Regions from separate parts of the Streptomyces uncialis genome, predicted to be linked through region 2. Evidence: riboswitches for the same ligand, from Rfam matches in the RefSeq annotation. Region 2 holds a riboswitch; each other region holds the start of a gene.

Region 1 (4,205 bases), 920 kb from region 2:
GCGGGTCGCTCGGTGGATGCGCAGTTCCCCGCGCCCCTTTGGGGCGCCTCGGCCGCCTGATGTTGCTGTTCGCCCTCCTCCTCGTGCAGTCGCGCTGCTGCGGGAGGGGGTGGGCGGGAATCTCTGCTCGCAGACTCCGATGCTCTTCAGTAGCTCCGCTGGACGTGTTACCGAGCGTGTCGGATCGAGGACGGAGAATCCCGACCGGCCCCGACCCGAAGAACAAGCAGAACGCGCCCCAAAGGGGCGCGGGGAACTGCGCAAAACCACCGAGCGACGGCACAGGAACGAAGTGCGCCACGCCGGACAGACCTGGGAAGCGCAAGCGAAGGCGACCCGCGGGGAACTGCGCGAAACCCACGAGCGACGGCACAGGAACGGAGTGCGTCCAGCCGGACGGACCTGGGAAGCGCAAGCGAAGGCGACCCGCGGGGAACTGCGCGAAACCCACGAGCGACGGCACAGGAACGGAGTGCGTCCAGCCGGACAGACCCTTACGCCAAGAAGCGGTCGCGAAGGCGGTCACGGTCCGGGGCGGTGAGGCCGAGGCCGTCGGACAGGTAGGCCTCGGTGCTGCCCCAGCGCCGGTCGATCGAGTCGAACCCCGCCGCCAGATACTCGACCCGCGCGTCGAAAAGCGGGCGCAACAGCTCCATGACCTCCGGCGCGTACCCGTCCACCGCGGCCTCGCTGCGCCGCACCCGGTACCGCCGGTGCGCCGCGTTCGACTTGAGGTAGTCCGCCTCGATGGCGTCCCGCTCGACACCGAGCGCCAGCAGCGTCACCGCTATGGACAGCCCCGCGCGGTCCTTGCCCGCGGCACAGTGCATGAGCGCGGGCACGCTCCCGTCCGCGAGCGACCGCAGCACCCGCCCGTGCTCGGCGGTCCGCTCCTCGATGATCGTCCGATACGCCTCGACCATGCGGTTCGCCGCGCGGCCCTCCGCGAGGTGCTCGCGGAGCTGGGCGAGATCCCCCTGCCGGACCATCTGCCAGAACTCCGTACCGTCGGCCGGATCGCTCAGCGGTACGTTCACGTTGCGGACGCCCGGCAGTGCCACATCGAGACCGTCGAGCCCCCGGTCCGCGGAGTCGCGGAAGTCGAAGATGGTGTGCAGCCCCAGCGAGGCGAGGTAGTCGCTGTCCTCCGCGGTCGCCTGGGCGAGATGCCCGCTGCGGTACAGCACCCCGTGGCGGACGCGCCTGCCGTCCGTGGTCGGCAGGCCACCCACGTCACGGAAGTTGCGGACTCCGGTCAGTTCGGGCTCGGTCGACGGGATCTGCTGCGTCACGCGGGGGCTCCTCCCGGTCCGCCGCCGGCACCTCCGCCGACGAGCGCGATTCCGACGATACGACATCCAGTCATCGGATGATCAGACCCCAAGTGGTGATAAAGGGTTGATGATGCTCTATGTCTGTTTAGTGGCATTAAGTTGAACTGGCCCCGGAATAAAGTGCCCTGGTCCGGATACCCGTGACCGGGATCATAATTGTCACGTTGGGTGTCGGACGAGGACTCCCGGGCGCCCTTTCACCGTCCGGGAATTGAGCCTCCCGCTGACCTCCGCGGTCGACGCAGGGTGACCGGGAATCCGGCCTTGGATCAAGGAATGGCCGGTCGCCCCGGGGGTCTTGGTTGTCCACGGCGAGCCCGCTCGCCTAGCGTCACGCTCAATCCGGGCGGACGCCTAGTCCTGCCGCCGTCCGGGGTCCGCAACGTCACCCGACACCGGCAGGAGCGGGGAACCCACAGGTAGTACGCCGTGTCCGGGCAACCGGACCGGCTCGGGGTGAAGCCGCGTGAAAGCGCGGCCGGGCATCTCCAGCCCGAACCCGACAGCTCACCTCGCAGGCGCCGGAGAGGAAAACGTCATGCCCGCGAAGGGTAAGCACCGCCGTCCCAAGTCCACCCGTATAGCCAGGTCGATCGCCGTCGCAGGAACCGGTGGCGCGGCCCTGGCCCTGCCGCTGATCGGCGCCACCGGCGCCGAGGCGGCCACCCCGCACTCCGCCCCGGCCGTGACCGGCGCCCAGAACGCCGTACAGGCCCCCGCCGAGCGGACCGCCGTCAAGACCTCCGAGGTCAGGACGTACGCCGTCAAGGTCGGTGACCATCTCTCGAAGATCGCCGACGAGCAGGCCGTCCAGGGCGGCTGGCAGCGGCTCTACGACGACAACCGCGGCACCGTCGGCTCGGACCCGGGCCTGATCCATCCCGGACTGAAGCTCACCATCGGCGCCAAGGCCGCTGCCGCGCCCGAGGCCCCCGCGCCGAAGCCGGCCGCCCCGAAGGCGCAGGCCCCGAAGGCGCAGGCGCCCAAGGCCGCCGCGCCCAAGGCGCAGCCGAAGGCCGCGGAGCCCGAGGCCGCCGCCCCGAAGGCCGCCGCCCCGAAGGCCGCCCCCGCCGAGGCCGCCGCCCCGGAGCAGGCCGACTCGGGCTGGACCCGGCCCGTCGACTCCGGTGTCGGCACGGGGTACCGCGCCTCCGGCAGCATGTGGTCCAGCGGCTACCACACCGGTGTCGACTTCAGCGTGCCCGCCGGTACGCCCCTGAAGTCCGTCGGCCCCGGCACCGTGGTGTCGGCCGGATGGGCCGGTTCGTACGGCAACCAGGTCGTCATCCAGCACACCGACGGCAAGTACTCGCAGTACGCGCATCTCTCGCAGCTCACCGTCTCGGCCGGGCAGTCGGTCACGGGCGGCCACCAGATCGGTCTCGCCGGTTCCACCGGCAACAGCACCGGGCCGCACCTGCACTTCGAGATCCGTACCTCGCCCGACTACGGCTCCGACATCGACCCGATGTCCTACCTGCGGTCGAAGGGCGTCGGCATCTGACGACTCCCGCGGCCACCGGCCGCATCCCTGAACGGGGCCGTATCGGCGGATACGGCCCCGTTCGCGTGCCACCGCACAGTGAGCGGCGCGCTGTCGTCGGGGGCGCCCGCTATTCCTGCCCGGCGCAAAACAGCGGCATGGCCTTTCTCACGTCCCGTCAACCCCCCTCAGCGCATTATTACGGTGGCGTAGGTCACGGCCCGCCGTGAAAGATGGGCCGACGTGAGCGCACAGTCGACCTTCCCCCCACCGCACCCCCTCCGGTCCTACGCGGCCATCGGCGACAGCTTCACGGAAGGGGTCGGTGACCCCGGCCCCGGCGGAGCGTTCGTGGGATGGGCCGACCGGCTGGCGGTCCTCCTCGCCGACCGGCTGGCGGAGGACGGCTTCCGGTACGCCAACCTCGCCGTACGCGGCCGACTCCTCGACCAGATCGTCGCGGAGCAGATCCCCCGCGCCCGGCGGCTCGCCCCCGACCTCGTGACGTTCTGCGCCGGGGGCAACGACATCATCCGGCCCGGCACCGACCCCGACGAGGTCGCCGAACGCTTCGAGCGCGCCGTCGCGGACCTCACCGGAACCGTGGCGACCGTGATGGTGACCACCGGCTTCGACACCCGTGACATCCCCGTACTGAGGCGGTTCCGCGGCAAGATCGCCACCTACAACGGTCATGTCCGGGCCATCGCCGACCGTTACGGATGCCCCGTCCTCGACCTGTGGTCGCTGCGGACCGTGCAGGACCGCCGCGCCTGGGACGGCGACCGGCTGCATCTCTCGGCCGAGGGCCACACCCGGGTCGCCCTGCGGGCCGGTCAGGTGCTCGGCGTCGAGGTCCCCGCCGACCCCGACCAGCCGTGGCCCCCGCTGCCGCCCCGGGGCACCCTCGAAGTGCGCCGCGACGACATCCACTGGGCGCGCGAGTACCTCGTTCCCTGGATCGGGCGGCGGCTGCGGGGCGAGTCCTCCGGCGATCATGTGGAGGCCAAGCGCCCCGATCTGCTGCCCCTGTGACCCGGCCGCCCGGCCCGGCTCAGCCGCCCGGCCCGGCCGGTATCCGCTCCAGGACCCCGCCCGCGAAGACGTCGTACAGCGGCAGCGTCTCCAGATGCACGTACCCGATATGGCAGTCGCACAGCGTCAGCGGGCAGGGCCGGGGCGCCAGCGCGGCACGGTAGGAGCCGTCGTACAGATTGCCCAGCTCCGCCGGGACGAAGTGGCAGCGGCGGACCGTGCCGTCACCGTCCACCGACACCACCGACTCACCGGTACGGCACGGCAGCCCCGCGCTGCGATGCGGATGACGGCTGTACGGGAACAGCGGGTCCAGCGCCGTCCACCGGTCGGCCTCCTCGTCGGAGTACGTG
Region 2 (4,205 bases):
TCGCCACCATCATGGCGCGTGCCTTCTCCGAGGGCACCGACAAGCACTCGGCGGAGGAGTTCGCCGCGGAGCTGGAGCGCTGCGGCGCCACCCTCGACGCCCACGCCGACCATCCCTGTGTGCGGGTCTCCCTCGAAGTGCCCGTCTCCCGGCTGCCGAAGGCCCTCGGGCTGCTCGCGGACGCCCTGCGCGCGCCCGCCTTCGCGGACAGCGAGGTCGAGCGCCTGGTCCGCAACCGCCTGGACGAGATCCCGCACGAGTCGGCCAACCCGGCCCGCCGCGCGGCGAAGGAGCTGTACAAGCGGCTCTTCCCGGCCGAGGTACGGATGTCCCGGCCGCGGCAGGGCACCGAGGAGACCGTCTCGGCGATCGACTCGGCGGCCGTCCGCGCGTTCTACGAGCGGCATGTGCGGCCCGCCACCGCGACGGCCGTCATCGTCGGGGACTTCACCGGTGTCGACGTGGACGAGGTCCTCACGGACACCCTCGGCGCCTGGACGGGCGGTCAGGCCGAGCCCCGGCCCGTGCCCCCGGTGTCCGCCGACGACACCGGGCGGGTCTTCATCGTGGACCGTCCCGGAGCGGTCCAGACCCAGGTCCTCATCGGCCGGGTCGGCGCCGACCGGCACGACCGTGTGTGGCCCGCGCAGGTCCTCGGCACGTACTGCCTGGGCGGCACCCTCACCTCGCGGCTGGACCGGGTCCTGCGTGAGGAGAAGGGCTACACCTACGGGGTGCGGGCCTTCGCGCAGGTGCTGCGGTCGACGGCGGACGGATCGGGCGCGGCGATGCTCGGCATCTCCGGTTCCGTCGACACGGGCTCCACCGGCCCGGCGCTCGACGACCTCTGGAAGGTCCTGCGCACCCTCGCGCGGGAGGGCCTGACGGACCCCGAGCGGGATGTCGCCGTGCAGAACCTCGTCGGGGTCGCCCCGCTCAAGTACGAGACGGCCGCGGCCGTCGCGGCCACCCTCGCCGACCAGGTCGAGCAGGAGCTCCCGGACGACTTCCAGGCGCAGCTCTACCAGCGGCTCGCCGCGACCGGCACCGTGGAGGCCACCGCGGCCGTCGTGAACGCCTTCCCGGTGGACCGTCTGGTGACCGTCCTCGTCGGGGACGCGGCGCAGATCGAGGAGCCCGTGAAGGCCCTCGGCCTCGGTGAAGTGACCGTGGTCGGCGGCCAGTAGTCCGCCCGCTTTCCGTGTCACCCCGGCCCCCGGCCGGTCGGACCGTCCGACCGGCCGGGGGCCGTCGTACCCCGCCGTGAGCCGCCCCACGGACACGCGTGGGGGCCGTCGCCGGGATCCAGGTCCGCCACCTCCGACCGCCGCCCCCACGGGCGTGTGTGGGGGCGGTGCCGCGTTCCCGCGCGCCCTGGCGCCGCCTCATCCGCCGTCAGGAACCGGCCACCGCGCCCCGGTCCGGCGCGTCCGGCAACGACTCCTTTGTCCTGAAACCGGTGCGCTGCCCCGTCCCGGGTGTGGCGTGCGCTACAAAATCGATGATTCGTTTGTCGATCGAAAGATCCTCCCCTTAGCGTCGGTCCGGCTGTTCGTCGTGCAGTACGCCGCACCCGCGGCAGCGGGCAGTCATCGCCGAGTCCCCGTACGGCGCGAGCCAGGGGAGCCGGGGACCCAACCGTCCCTGGGGTGAATCGGACGCCCGTCGCCTCGCGCGGAGGGGGCCCGTAGGAGACCTTCCTGCTCCGAACCCGTCAGCTAACCCGGTAGGCGAGAAGGAAGGAAAGGACCACCCACTCCATGGCGTTCACCCGCGCCACCGGGAAGCACCGCCGTCCGAGCAGAATGTCGCGGACCACCGCGAACGTCGCCGGCGTCGCCACCCTCACCACCACCGGTGTCATCGGTACCCTCGCCTCCCCCGCGCTCGCCGCGGAGGACACCTCGCTTGAGGACACGGGCCTCACCAAGACCATCTCCATCGGCGACGCGGTCGCGGGCGAGATCGACGCCCAGGCCACCGCCCAGCAGATCGCGGCCCAGGAGAGCGCCGCCAAGGAGCACGCCGAGGCGGAGGCCAAGCAGCGCGCCGCCGAGCAGAAGCGCCAGGCGGAGGCCGACGCCAAGAAGGAGCGCGAGGCACGGGAGCGCGCCGCGCGCGAGGCCGAGCGCAAGCGACTGAACACCTTCGTCAGTCCGATCGCCGGCAGCCATGTGTCCACGTCCTACGGCGCGGGCGGCGCCGTCTGGTCCTCGGGCACCCACACCGGTATCGACTTCCACGCCGAGACCGGCACCGTCGTGCAGTCCGTCGGCTACGGCACCGTCGTGGAGGCGGGCTGGGGTGGCGCGTACGGCAACAACGTCGTCATCAAGATGCACGACGGCACGTACACCCAGTACGCGCATCTGCTCTCCGTCGCCGTACAGGCCGGCCAGGCCGTCACCACGGGTCAGCAGATAGGCATCTCCGGCGCCACCGGCAACGTCACCGGGTCGCACCTCCACTTCGAGGCCCGCGCCACCGCCGACTACGGCTCCGACCTCGACCCGCTCGCCTATCTGCGCGGACACGGCGTCAACCTCTGAGCGCGCCGCCCGGCCCCCGGGGCGCGTCCGGCGGACCCGCCCCGAGGACCGGCGCACACCCCCCACGCGCGCGCACGTGACGGACGAGGGCACAGGGACGACCTCCCGTCGCGCACCCCCCGAAAGCCCCGGCTCCACGCCGGGGCTTTTCGCTGTCCCGTACCGCTTCGGTTGTCCAAAAACATCATCGGAATACCGTGCGCCGTCGGAAATCGCCGCGCGCTGCAATAGAGTCTCCGGATCAGCGGCGATCGACCGCGACTCGCGGTGATTCAGGCGGAGGTCCGGTCATGCGTATTCCCGCGCACTCGGTATGCACGGCCATCCGGGACGACATCATCAGCGGCGCGCTGGAACGCGGCAGCAGACTCACCGAGGAGGTCCTCGCCCGCCGCTACGGTGTCTCCCGCGTCCCGGTGCGCGAGGCGCTGCGCACCCTGGAGGCGGAGGGGTTCGTGGTGGCGCGGCGCCACGCGGGTGCCTGCGTCGCCGAACCGACCGTCCAGGAGGCCGCGGACCTGCTGGACGCCCGCGCGCTCCTGGAGCCGCTGGGGGCCGCCCGCGCGGCCCAGCGCCGGACCGACGCGCATCTGAAGGTGCTGCGCGGACTCGTGAAGCTCGGCCAGGACCGGGCCAGAAGCGGGACCAGCGACGATCTGCGGGCCCTGGACGGCTGGTTCCACGAGACCCTCGCCCAGGCCTCCGCCAGCCATCCCCTGACCTCGCTGCTCACCCAGCTGCGGCACAAGATCGCCTGGATGTACGTGGTCGAGCCCGCCGCGTACCCCGCCGAGACCTGGACGGAGCACGGCGCGATCGTCGACGCGGTGGCCCGTGGTGACGCCGAGCGGGCCCGCGCGCTGATGGCCGCGCACACCGAACGCGCCGCCTCCGCGTACCACCGGCGGGTCCCGGGCCGCCCGGAGCCCCGCAACCGCTCCCGGCTGTCGCCGCATCCGCAACATCCCGTACACACAACAGGCGGCCTTCGGTAACAAAGCGGCCTTATACAGGGAAGCGCAATTCCGGAAGCGGTATTCACATGGACCGTGAGAATGCGAATCCGGTCCGACGGTGCGGAATCGCCGTGCCCATTTCCGGTGAATTCCTGATGGTGCGATCGGTGTCGGTATTTTTTGTGGCGCGGTTATGGACGCGTGCCGGCGGGGCTGGGGCGGCAGCAGGGCGACGAAAAGGGCGATGCCCGCTGTCGCGGACATCGCCCTGTGCTCACCGTGACCGGGGTCGCACGCTCCCGGTTCAGACGGTCTCGGGGAGCTCGTCCAGACCCTCGGCGACCAGCTTCGCGAGCCGGTCCAGCGCCGCGTCCGCGCCGTCCGCGCCGGATGTCAGGACGACCTCCTCGCCGCCCTGGGCGCCGAGGCCGAGCACCGCGAGCATGGAGGCGGCGTTCACCGGGTCGCCGTCGCCCTTGGCGATCGTCACCGGGACGCCGGCAGCGGAGGCCGCACGGACGAAGATGGAGGCGGGACGGGCGTGGAGACCCTCGGCCCAGCCGACGTTGACGCGGCGCTCAGCCATGTGATGCCCTTCGGGTGCTCAAGGTTGCGATTCGCTGTGCATGGTTGTCTAGACCAGTGTCCCACAGCGGGGTACGCCGACCCCGGGCCGACCGGGCCGCGTGTCCGTGTCCGC
Region 3 (4,205 bases), 2.5 Mb from region 2:
GCCAGGGCGGCCCGTACGGCTCCGGCACCCCGGCCCCGTACAACCCGTACGCGGCCCCGGGCCGGAACGACGGCTGAGGGCGGCTCACGACGACCGACGACAGCCGGATCGGTGTACGCGCCGTCAGGCGGAAGCCTCCGTCAGGAGGGTGAGGTCCTCGGGGGTGAGCTCCAGGTCGGCCATGGCGAGCAGCGCGGGGAGCTGTTCCGGGTTGCGGGCGCTGGCGAGCGGGGCGGCGACCGTCGGGCGGGCGGCCAGCCAGGCGAGGGCGACCGTGGCGACCTCGGCGCCCCGGTCCGCCGCGACCGTGTCGAGGGCGGCGAGGACGCGCTGACCGCGCTCGGTCCCCAGATGGGCTGCGGCCGAACCGGAACGGGCGCTGCCCACGGTGGCACCGGGCCGGTACTTGCCGGTGAGGAACCCCGAGGCGAGCGCGAAGTACGGGACGGCCGCGATACCGGAGCGGGAGGCGACCGCCTGGAGGCGGCCCTCGTAGGTGTCACGGGAGACCAGGTTGTACTCCGGTTGCAGCACGGAGTACCGGGTCAGGCCCTCGCGGTCGGCGAAGTCGAGTGACTCCTGGAGCCGTTCGGCAGTCAGGTTGGACGCGCCGACGGCCCGGACCTTGCCCGCGCGCACCAGTTCGTCGAGCGCGGTGACGATCTCCTCCACGGGGACCGTCGGATCGTCGAAGTGCGTGTAGTAGAGGTCGATGTGGTCGGTGTCCAGCCGCTTCAGCGACGCGTCGGCGGCGCGTTTGACGGTGGCGGCGGACAGCCCCTTGAAGTCGGGGTGCGAGCCGGCCTTCGTGGCGACGACGATGTCGGAGCGGTTGCCGCGCGCGGCGAGCCACTGGCCGATCAGCGTCTCGGACTCACCGCCCTGATGACCGTCCACCCAGGCGGAGTAGACATCGGCGGTGTCGAGGAAGTTGCCGCCTGCGGCGGCGTAGGCGTCGAGGACGGCGAAGGTGTCGGACCGGTCCGCCGTCCAGCCGAAGACGTTGCCGCCGAGTCCGAGCGGGAATACGTCGAGCCCGGAGGAGCCGAGAGGGCGCAAGGAAGTCATGGTCCTACTCAACACCGTCGAGGGGCCGGAATCCGTCCGCGAACGGGAACCGGCGGCCCTGACGTCGGGGGGTGATCGTCAGGACCGCCGGCGTTCCAGCGGTGGGGGGCGGGTTGACGCCTAGATCGACAGGCCCTTGCCGCGGAGGTACGCGGCGGGGTCGACGCTGCCGCTGCCCAGCTTGACCTCAAGGTGCAGGTGGGCGCCGGTGACGTTGCCGGTGGCGCCGACGCGGCCGATGATCTCGCCGGTGGAGACCTTCTGACCGACGCTCACACCGATCGACGACTGGTGGGCGTACCGGAGCTCGGTGCCGTCGTCGAGGGTCAGCACGGTGAGGTAGCCGTACGAGCCGGACCAGCCGGCCTCGGTGATGGTGCCGCTGTGGATGGCCTTGAGCGGGGTGCCGGTCGGGGCGGCGAAGTCGAGGCCGGTGTGCGAGCCGGACGACCACATGGCGCCGGACTGGCCGTACGTCGACGTCAGCGTGAACGAGGCGAGGGGGAGGGAGAAGCTGCGCGCGAGCTGTTCGAGGCGCTCCTTCTCGGCCTTGGCCCTGGCCTCGGCCTCTTCCTTCAGCCGCTTGGCCTCCGCCTCGGCCTTCGCCTTCTCCTCGGCCTTCTTGGCCTTGGCCTCGGCTTCCGCCTTGGCCTTGGCCTTCAGCTCCGCCTCGGCGGCGGCCGCGTCCTGGGCCGCCTGGTCGGCGGCCTTCTTCTCGGCGGCGGCGCGGGCGGCGGTGTCGGCCTGGTCCTGCTGCTGCTCGGCCTGCTGGAGGATGCGGGCGCGCAGTACCTCGCCCGCGTCGGTGGTGCCCTCGGCGGCGTCGGCGCCGGTGACGCCCGCGCTGGTGAGGGGGGCGGCGGCCTGCTGCGCGGGGCCGGTGCCGGGCTCCTCGGGCTTCTCGTCGCCGGACATCATCGAGCCGAGGTCCGGCATCGATATCTTGATCGGGGGCTTGCCGCCCTGCGCGGTGGCGATGCCGCCCGCGCCGACGGCGGCGATGACGCCGACACCGAGGACCGTGGAGCTGCGGGCGAGTCCGCCGCGCTGCTTGGCCACGCGGTGCCTGCCGCGGACCGGCCGGACGGTCTCGGCGGTCGGGTTCCAGACCTCCCGGACCTCGTCGTCGGTGACCGCGGGGCCGAACACCTGCCCGTGGGAGGAAGCGTGAGGCCCGTCCACCGTCGGTTTAGGCGCGTAGAGAGGTTCGGGGGCAGGCCGGTTTGACGCCACTGAGGCGTACTCCTTTCCTTCCTTCTCGCCTACCGGGTTAGCTGACGGGTTCGGAGCAGGAAGGTCTCCTACGGACGTCCTTCACATGAAGGATGTCCGATTCACCCCAAGGAATGGTTCCCCGGTTCCCTTGCGGAATTCGGCGCGTGCGCGCGGAGCCGTCTCTTGTGACGGCTGGGACGACCGCGCTGCGTTATCGAACGTTAATAGACCTGGGGGCCGGATTCCAAGCGCTTCCGACTGATCGTTAACGCCGTTGGCCAGGACTTATCGGGACACGGGCGGGCGGAACGGGGCGAGTTGACGGCATGTCGGTATTCCCTTTCATGCCGACGTCACATTGATGGTTGCTCAGTTGTTATACGAACGGGAGGGGGCGGCTACGGCGTGTGAGGGGGCGCGCGGGCGGGGTGACGCAGGGGCGGGGGCGGGACGGCGCGCGAGGCCGCCCCCGCCGATGGACGGGCCCGCGCCCGGCCCCTCCGCCCCCCGCCCGGCCGGCCGCGCACCCCGCACTACGCACCACGCAGCACGCACCCCGCACCACGCACCCCCGCGCGACCGCACCCGATCCGACCGCTCCGCACGTTCTCGTACGCGATCCCGCGTCCTGGAGAGTTCCGGGGGGGCCTTTGGAGTCCCCTGGAGAGTTCCGGGGGCCTTTGAAGTCCCCTGGAGGGTCCGTCAGGGCCTGCGGACGGCCAGCAGGGCCATGTCGTCGCTGGTGCCATCGCCCGTGTGGGTGACGACCCCGGCGGTGACGGCGGTGAGCAGGGCGTCGGGTCCGCCGAAGGTCCGACCGCGCAGCCATGCCGCCGGGTCGAAGAACACGCCGTGCCGGTCGCGGGCCTCGGACAGTCCGTCGCTGTGGACGAACAGCGTCGAGCCCGCCGGGAAGCCCGTCTCGTCGGTCTCGTCGGGCCAGCTCCCGAGGTCGGCCATCCCGAGCGGAAGGGCGAAGCGGCCCGGTTCGAGGACGGTGAGTCCCCCGTCCGGGGCGAGCAGCAGGGGCGGCGGATGTCCGCGGTTGAGGGTCCGCAGCAGCTCCTCGCCGTGCGGGAGTTCGGCGAGGACGGCGGTGGTGAACCCCTCCTCGTCGTCCACGCCCCGGCGCCGCAGCCCCTCCCTGGCGAGCGCCCGCTCCAGCCGCTGGGCGACCGCCTCCAGGGTGCTCTCCTGCTCGGCCGCCTCACGGAAGGCCCCGATGAGGACGGCGACCGCGGCGACCGCGCCCATCCCCTTGCCCCGTACGTCACCGAGCACCAGCCGCACTCCGTACGGCGTGTCCTGGACGGCGTACAGGTCTCCCCCGATCGCCGCGCCGGCCTGCGCGGCCTCGTAGTGGGCGGCGATGTCGAGCCCGCCGATCCGGTCGGCGGGCTCCGGGAGGACGGCGCGCTGGGCGGCCTCGGCGATCTCCCGGGCGGTCGCGAGCTTGGCGTCGCTGCGGCGGGAGAGCCGGTTGATGGCGAGGGCGAGCGCGGAGACGGTGACGATCGTCGCGATGTCGGTGAGCGACTCGCTCCGGGCGACCCCGTCCTCCGCGCGCATCCCGAACGCGGCGAGACAGGCCGCGGCCCCGGTCAGCAGGGTGCCGCGGCGGCCGTAGAAGGGCGCGGCGGCGAGCGGGGCGGCGGCGAAGAGCGGGGCGGCGGTGTAGCGGACGGGGGTCAGCTCGTCGTAGACCACGCCCGCCACGATCAGCAGCCAGGGCAGCACCCTGCTGAAACTCCGGGCGCGGCGGGTACGGCGATGACGGCCGGACAGCGGGCCGCCCGGTTCCGGACGCCCGTCACCGGTCGGCCCGCCTCCGTGCCCCACGCGCCGTCTCCCGCCGCTTCCGTGCCCGTCCACCACCGTCCCTCCAGGCTTGCCCCGGAGGGGTCGGCGGGCGAACGGGACGG
Region 4 (4,205 bases), 1.4 Mb from region 2:
CCGCCGACCGCGATCCGGCGCGATTCGACCGCCCCGACACCCTCGATCTGACGCGCCGCGAGAATCCGCATCTCGGCTACGGCCACGGCATCCACTACTGCCTGGGCGCGCCCCTCGCCCGGATGGAGGGACAGATCGCGCTGGCGGCCCTGCTGACACGGCTTCCGGACCTCGAACTCGCGGCGGCGCCCGAGGAGTTGAGATGGCGCGGCGGGCTCATCATGCGGGGCCTGCGGACCCTGCCCGTCAGCTTCTCACCGGTTGTCCGGAACGCAGCTGTTGACGGTATGTCAGCTCCGTGACTTCCACGTGATCTGCGCTGCATCGACTTGTGACAAACGTTCGAGAGCCGCTACGTTCACGTCGACCCGGCGGTCCCCACCCGCCGCGTTGCCCCTGACGTCCCACGAAAGGCCCCCGTATGCGCTCCGGGAACGGTCGTCACCGTCGCCCTCGTCAGGCACCCGCTCTGGTCGTCGCAGCCGGGGTCACCGGCTCGGCGATCGCCATTCCACTGCTCGGCGCGACCGGTGCCACCGCCGCTGAGGCGGGAACCTGGGACCGGCTCGCCGAGTGCGAGAGCGGCGGCGCCTGGAGCGCCGACGACGGCAACGGCTTCTACGGCGGGCTCCAGCTGTCCCAGGAGACCTGGACGGAGTACGGCGGGCTCGCCTACGCCACCGGGCCGGACCAGGCCAGCCGCTCCCAGCAGATCACCGTCGGGGAGCGGGTCCTCGCCGCACAGGGTCCCGGTGCCTGGCCCGGCTGCGGTGTCTCCGTCGGCCTCACCAAGGACGCCCCGCCCGCGGACGTCGACCCGGGTGTCCTGCCGTCCGCCGCGGCGAAGCCCGGCGGTTCGGACGGCAAGGCCGCCACCCCGGCCCCTTCGTCCGGTACGTCCGGGAAGAAGGGGACATCGCCTTCGCCGAGTCAGTCGTCCGACACGTCGGGCTCCGCCACGAACACGACGCCCCGCGGGCTCGGCGCCAAGGGCGACGCCCGCGACAAGGAGCGCGCCGCGAAGACCGGTACGGCCACGGAGGCGGCTACGGACGCGTCCCCGTCCGCCGCCCCGACGACCGGGGCGGGCGACGCCACGGCCACGGCCACGGACGAGCCGGAGGCCGGCAAGAGCACGGGCGGTACGGGCAGCACCGACGGGACGACCGCGCCGACCGGTGCCGAGACCTCGCCGGACGAGTCCCCCAAGTCGGAGTCGACGGACGGTGCTTCGCCGAGCGCGACCGCCGACCCGGCCACGGGTGAGGACACCGGCGCGGGCCGCCACCGCGGCGGCCCGGCGACCGAGGAGGCCGTCGACTCCCGTGCCGGTGACCCGGCCGGACGACATGCCTCACGCGGCGGGACAACCCGTGACGAACTGGACAAGTCGTACACGGTGCAGTCGGGCGACAACCTGTGGGACATCGCCGACTCCCAGGGTGTCGAGGGTGGTTGGAGCGCCCTCTATGACGGCAACAAGGGGACCGTCGGGACCGACCCCGACCTGATCCTGCCTGGCCAGAGCCTTGATCTGGTGCCCGAAACAGCCAAGAAGAAGCTGTAGTTCGCACTGAATGTCCGCTTTTGGCGCATGGGGCGGAAGTGAGACATGAGTCTCACCGGCCGGGGTGAGCTTTGAATTCCGGCCGCGCCCATGCGTACGGTCAGGACCGCTCGCCACTGCGGGCACCGATCGCCGTCACGCCGAATCCTGCCGACGGAGGCTCGGGAACACTCGACGCGTAAAGCGCCGTAGGCAGGAGCGGGGGACCCAAGGTAAGCGCCGGGCGCGACCGTTCACGGAGTCGACAGGACTGCGGGACACGGAAGCCGACCGGCTAGGGGTGGAGCCGCGCGCCAGACGCGCGGCCGGGCAACTCATTCGGCCCGAACCCGACAGCTCACCTCGTAGGCGTCGGTGAGGGGATGACTTCATGCTGCTTTCCGGCAAGGGCAAGCACCGCAAGCCCAGCAAGGCCACCCGTATCGTCGCCCTCGCCGGTGTGACCGGCGCGGCCGTCGCCGCCCCGCTGATGGCCGCGGGCACCGCTTCCGCCGCCACCGCGTCCGAGTGGGACACCGTCGCCCAGTGCGAGTCCGGCGGCAACTGGTCGATCAACACCGGCAACGGTTACTACGGCGGCCTCCAGTTCTCCGCCTCCACCTGGGCGGCCTTCGGCGGCACCGCGTACGCGGCCACCGCCAACCAGGCCACCAAGTCCCAGCAGATCGAGATCGCCGAGAAGGTCCTCGCCGGTCAGGGCAAGGGTGCCTGGCCGAGCTGTGGTGTCGGCCTGTCCGGTGCCGCGTACGGTGGCGGCGCCGCCGAGCAGCCGAAGCCGCAGCCGCAGCAGACCCAGCCCCAGCAGCAGCCGCAGCAGAGCGCTCCCGCGCCGCAGCCGCAGCAGGAGACCGAGCAGCGCGCCTCGCGTTCGCAGGACCGCGCTCCGGCCGCCGCGCCGAGCCAGGCGCCGAAGCCCGCCGCGCCCGCCGAGAAGATCGAGACCCCGACCGGCAAGAAGGTCGAGAAGGGCGACGGCGAGTACAAGGTCAAGACCGGTGACACGCTGAGCGCGATCGCCGACGCCGAGGGTGTCAAGGGTGGCTGGCAGAAGCTGTTCGAGCTGAACGACGACATCGTCGACGACGCGGACTTCATCTTCCCCGGTCAGCAGCTCCACCTGTCCTGATCCCAGGACCCCCGGTTCCCTGAACCATCCCCCACCCGGCCGGGCCGCACCCCGCCCCGGCCGGGAAGCCCGCCCCGACGCACCCGCCCGCGTCGGGGCGGCCCCCTTTCCGGAGCTCCCCCCCCCGCTGGCCGGGCCCGAGGTCTGTCCGGCTGGGCGCACTTCGTTCCTGTGCCGTCGTCCGTGGGTTTCGCGCAGTTCCCCGCGCCCCTTGGGGGCGCGTCCGGTCGGTTCTTCGGGTCGGTGCCGGTCGGGATTCTCCGTCCTCGATCCGACACGCTCGGTACGACGTGTCCTTGCCGGACTGAAGAGCATCGGAGTCTGCGAGCAGAGATTCCCGCCCACCCCCTCCCGTAGCCGAGCGAGTCCGCGAGGAGGGTGGTTTGAACCCCGGCCCCGGTCGCTGACAGCCCGCACCCTGATCGCCGGCCCCAACTGGGCGCCCCCAAAGGGGCGCGGGGAACTGCGCACCCACGAACGACCTGTGCGGGAAAAGTACGCCCAGCACAAGAAACCCAGGGGCGCGGGGAACTGCGCAAAAGACGAGGGCGGACCCGCACCCGAAGAGCGACCGCAAGGGGGCAGCACCCAGGGGCGCGGGGAACTGCGCACCCCCGGGCGGCCCGCACGGGAACAAGTGCGCCCACCCGGACAGACCTCGCAAGCGCGAGCGAAGGCGACCCGCGGGGAACTGCGCAAAGACGAGGGCGGACCCGCACCCGAAGAGCGACCGCAAGGGGGCACCACCCAGGGGCGCGGGGAACTGCGCACCCCCGGACGGCCCGCACAGGAACAAGTGCGCCCACCCGGACAGACCTCACAAGCGCGAGCGAAGGCGACCCGCAGGGAACCGCGCAAAAGACGAGGGCGGACCCGCACCCGAAGAGCGACCGCAAGGGGGCACCATCCAGGGGCGCGGGGAACTGCGCACCCACGGGCGGCCCGCACGGGAACAAGTGCGCCCACCCGGACAGACCTCGCAAGCGCGAGCGAAGGCGACCCGCGGGGAACTGCGCAAAGACGAGGGCGGACCCGCACCCGAAGAGCGACCGCAAGGGGGCAGCACCCAGGGGCGCGGGGAACTGCGCACCCACGGGCGGCCCGCACGGGAACAAGTGCGCCCACCCGGGCAGACCTCGCAAGCGCGAGCGAAGGCGACCCGCAGGGAACCGCGCACCCCCGGACGTACCCGCACGGGAACAAGTACGCCCAGCACAGGAAATCCTCGGAAGCGCAAGCGAAGGCGACCCGCTCGGATGATCCTCCGTCCCCCCATTTGTTTGATCACGGAACAATTTGGTTTCCGTTTGTCCACAGGGCGGCCCGCTGAGTGGCCGACGCCCCGCAGGCCGTTAGGCTCAGGTGCGGCGGGACCACCGGCCCCGCGTACCCGCGTCACATCCCAGAAGGAGATGCTCGTGCCGTCCATCGACGTCGTCGTAGCCCGGGAAATCCTGGACTCCCGAGGCAACCCCACGGTCGAGGTCGAGGTGGGCCTCGATGACGGCAGCA

The links. A riboswitch is a leader RNA that binds a small molecule or an ion and turns the genes downstream of it on or off. The one in region 2 is predicted to bind cyclic di-AMP.
Region 1: it holds a riboswitch for cyclic di-AMP, as region 2 does, so the genes downstream of both, OG711_RS06450 (M23 family metallopeptidase) here and OG711_RS10345 (M23 family metallopeptidase) in region 2, are expected to answer to the same signal.
Region 3: it holds a riboswitch for cyclic di-AMP, as region 2 does, so the genes downstream of both, OG711_RS21105 (M23 family metallopeptidase) here and OG711_RS10345 (M23 family metallopeptidase) in region 2, are expected to answer to the same signal.
Region 4: it holds a riboswitch for cyclic di-AMP, as region 2 does, so the genes downstream of both, OG711_RS16165 (transglycosylase family protein) here and OG711_RS10345 (M23 family metallopeptidase) in region 2, are expected to answer to the same signal.

What each region holds. Positions count from the first base shown of each region.
Region 1 covers NZ_CP109583.1:1,620,039-1,624,243, reverse strand. Annotated here, with positions in the region: gene OG711_RS06455 (tyrosine-protein phosphatase) at 495-1,292, opposite strand; cyclic di-AMP (ydaO/yuaA leader) riboswitch at 1,750-1,870, shown strand; gene OG711_RS06450 (M23 family metallopeptidase) at 1,873-2,838, shown strand; gene OG711_RS06445 (SGNH/GDSL hydrolase family protein) at 3,061-3,852, shown strand; gene OG711_RS06440 (STM4011 family radical SAM protein) at 3,872-4,205, opposite strand, start outside.
Region 2 covers NZ_CP109583.1:2,537,553-2,541,757, reverse strand. Annotated here, with positions in the region: gene OG711_RS10350 (M16 family metallopeptidase) at 1-1,187, shown strand, start outside; cyclic di-AMP (ydaO/yuaA leader) riboswitch at 1,584-1,747, shown strand; gene OG711_RS10345 (M23 family metallopeptidase) at 1,761-2,549, shown strand; gene OG711_RS10340 (GntR family transcriptional regulator) at 2,840-3,544, shown strand; gene OG711_RS10335 (HPr family phosphocarrier protein) at 3,810-4,091, opposite strand.
Region 3 covers NZ_CP109583.1:5,080,562-5,084,766, reverse strand. Annotated here, with positions in the region: gene OG711_RS21115 (PrsW family intramembrane metalloprotease) at 1-77, shown strand, start outside; gene OG711_RS21110 (aldo/keto reductase) at 124-1,068, opposite strand; gene OG711_RS21105 (M23 family metallopeptidase) at 1,189-2,301, opposite strand; cyclic di-AMP (ydaO/yuaA leader) riboswitch at 2,313-2,456, opposite strand; gene OG711_RS21100 (PP2C family protein-serine/threonine phosphatase) at 2,986-4,122, opposite strand.
Region 4 covers NZ_CP109583.1:3,925,954-3,930,158, reverse strand. Annotated here, with positions in the region: gene OG711_RS16175 (cytochrome P450 family protein) at 1-302, shown strand, start outside; gene OG711_RS16170 (transglycosylase family protein) at 422-1,567, shown strand; cyclic di-AMP (ydaO/yuaA leader) riboswitch at 1,742-1,933, shown strand; gene OG711_RS16165 (transglycosylase family protein) at 1,938-2,693, shown strand; gene eno (phosphopyruvate hydratase) at 4,112-4,205, shown strand, end outside.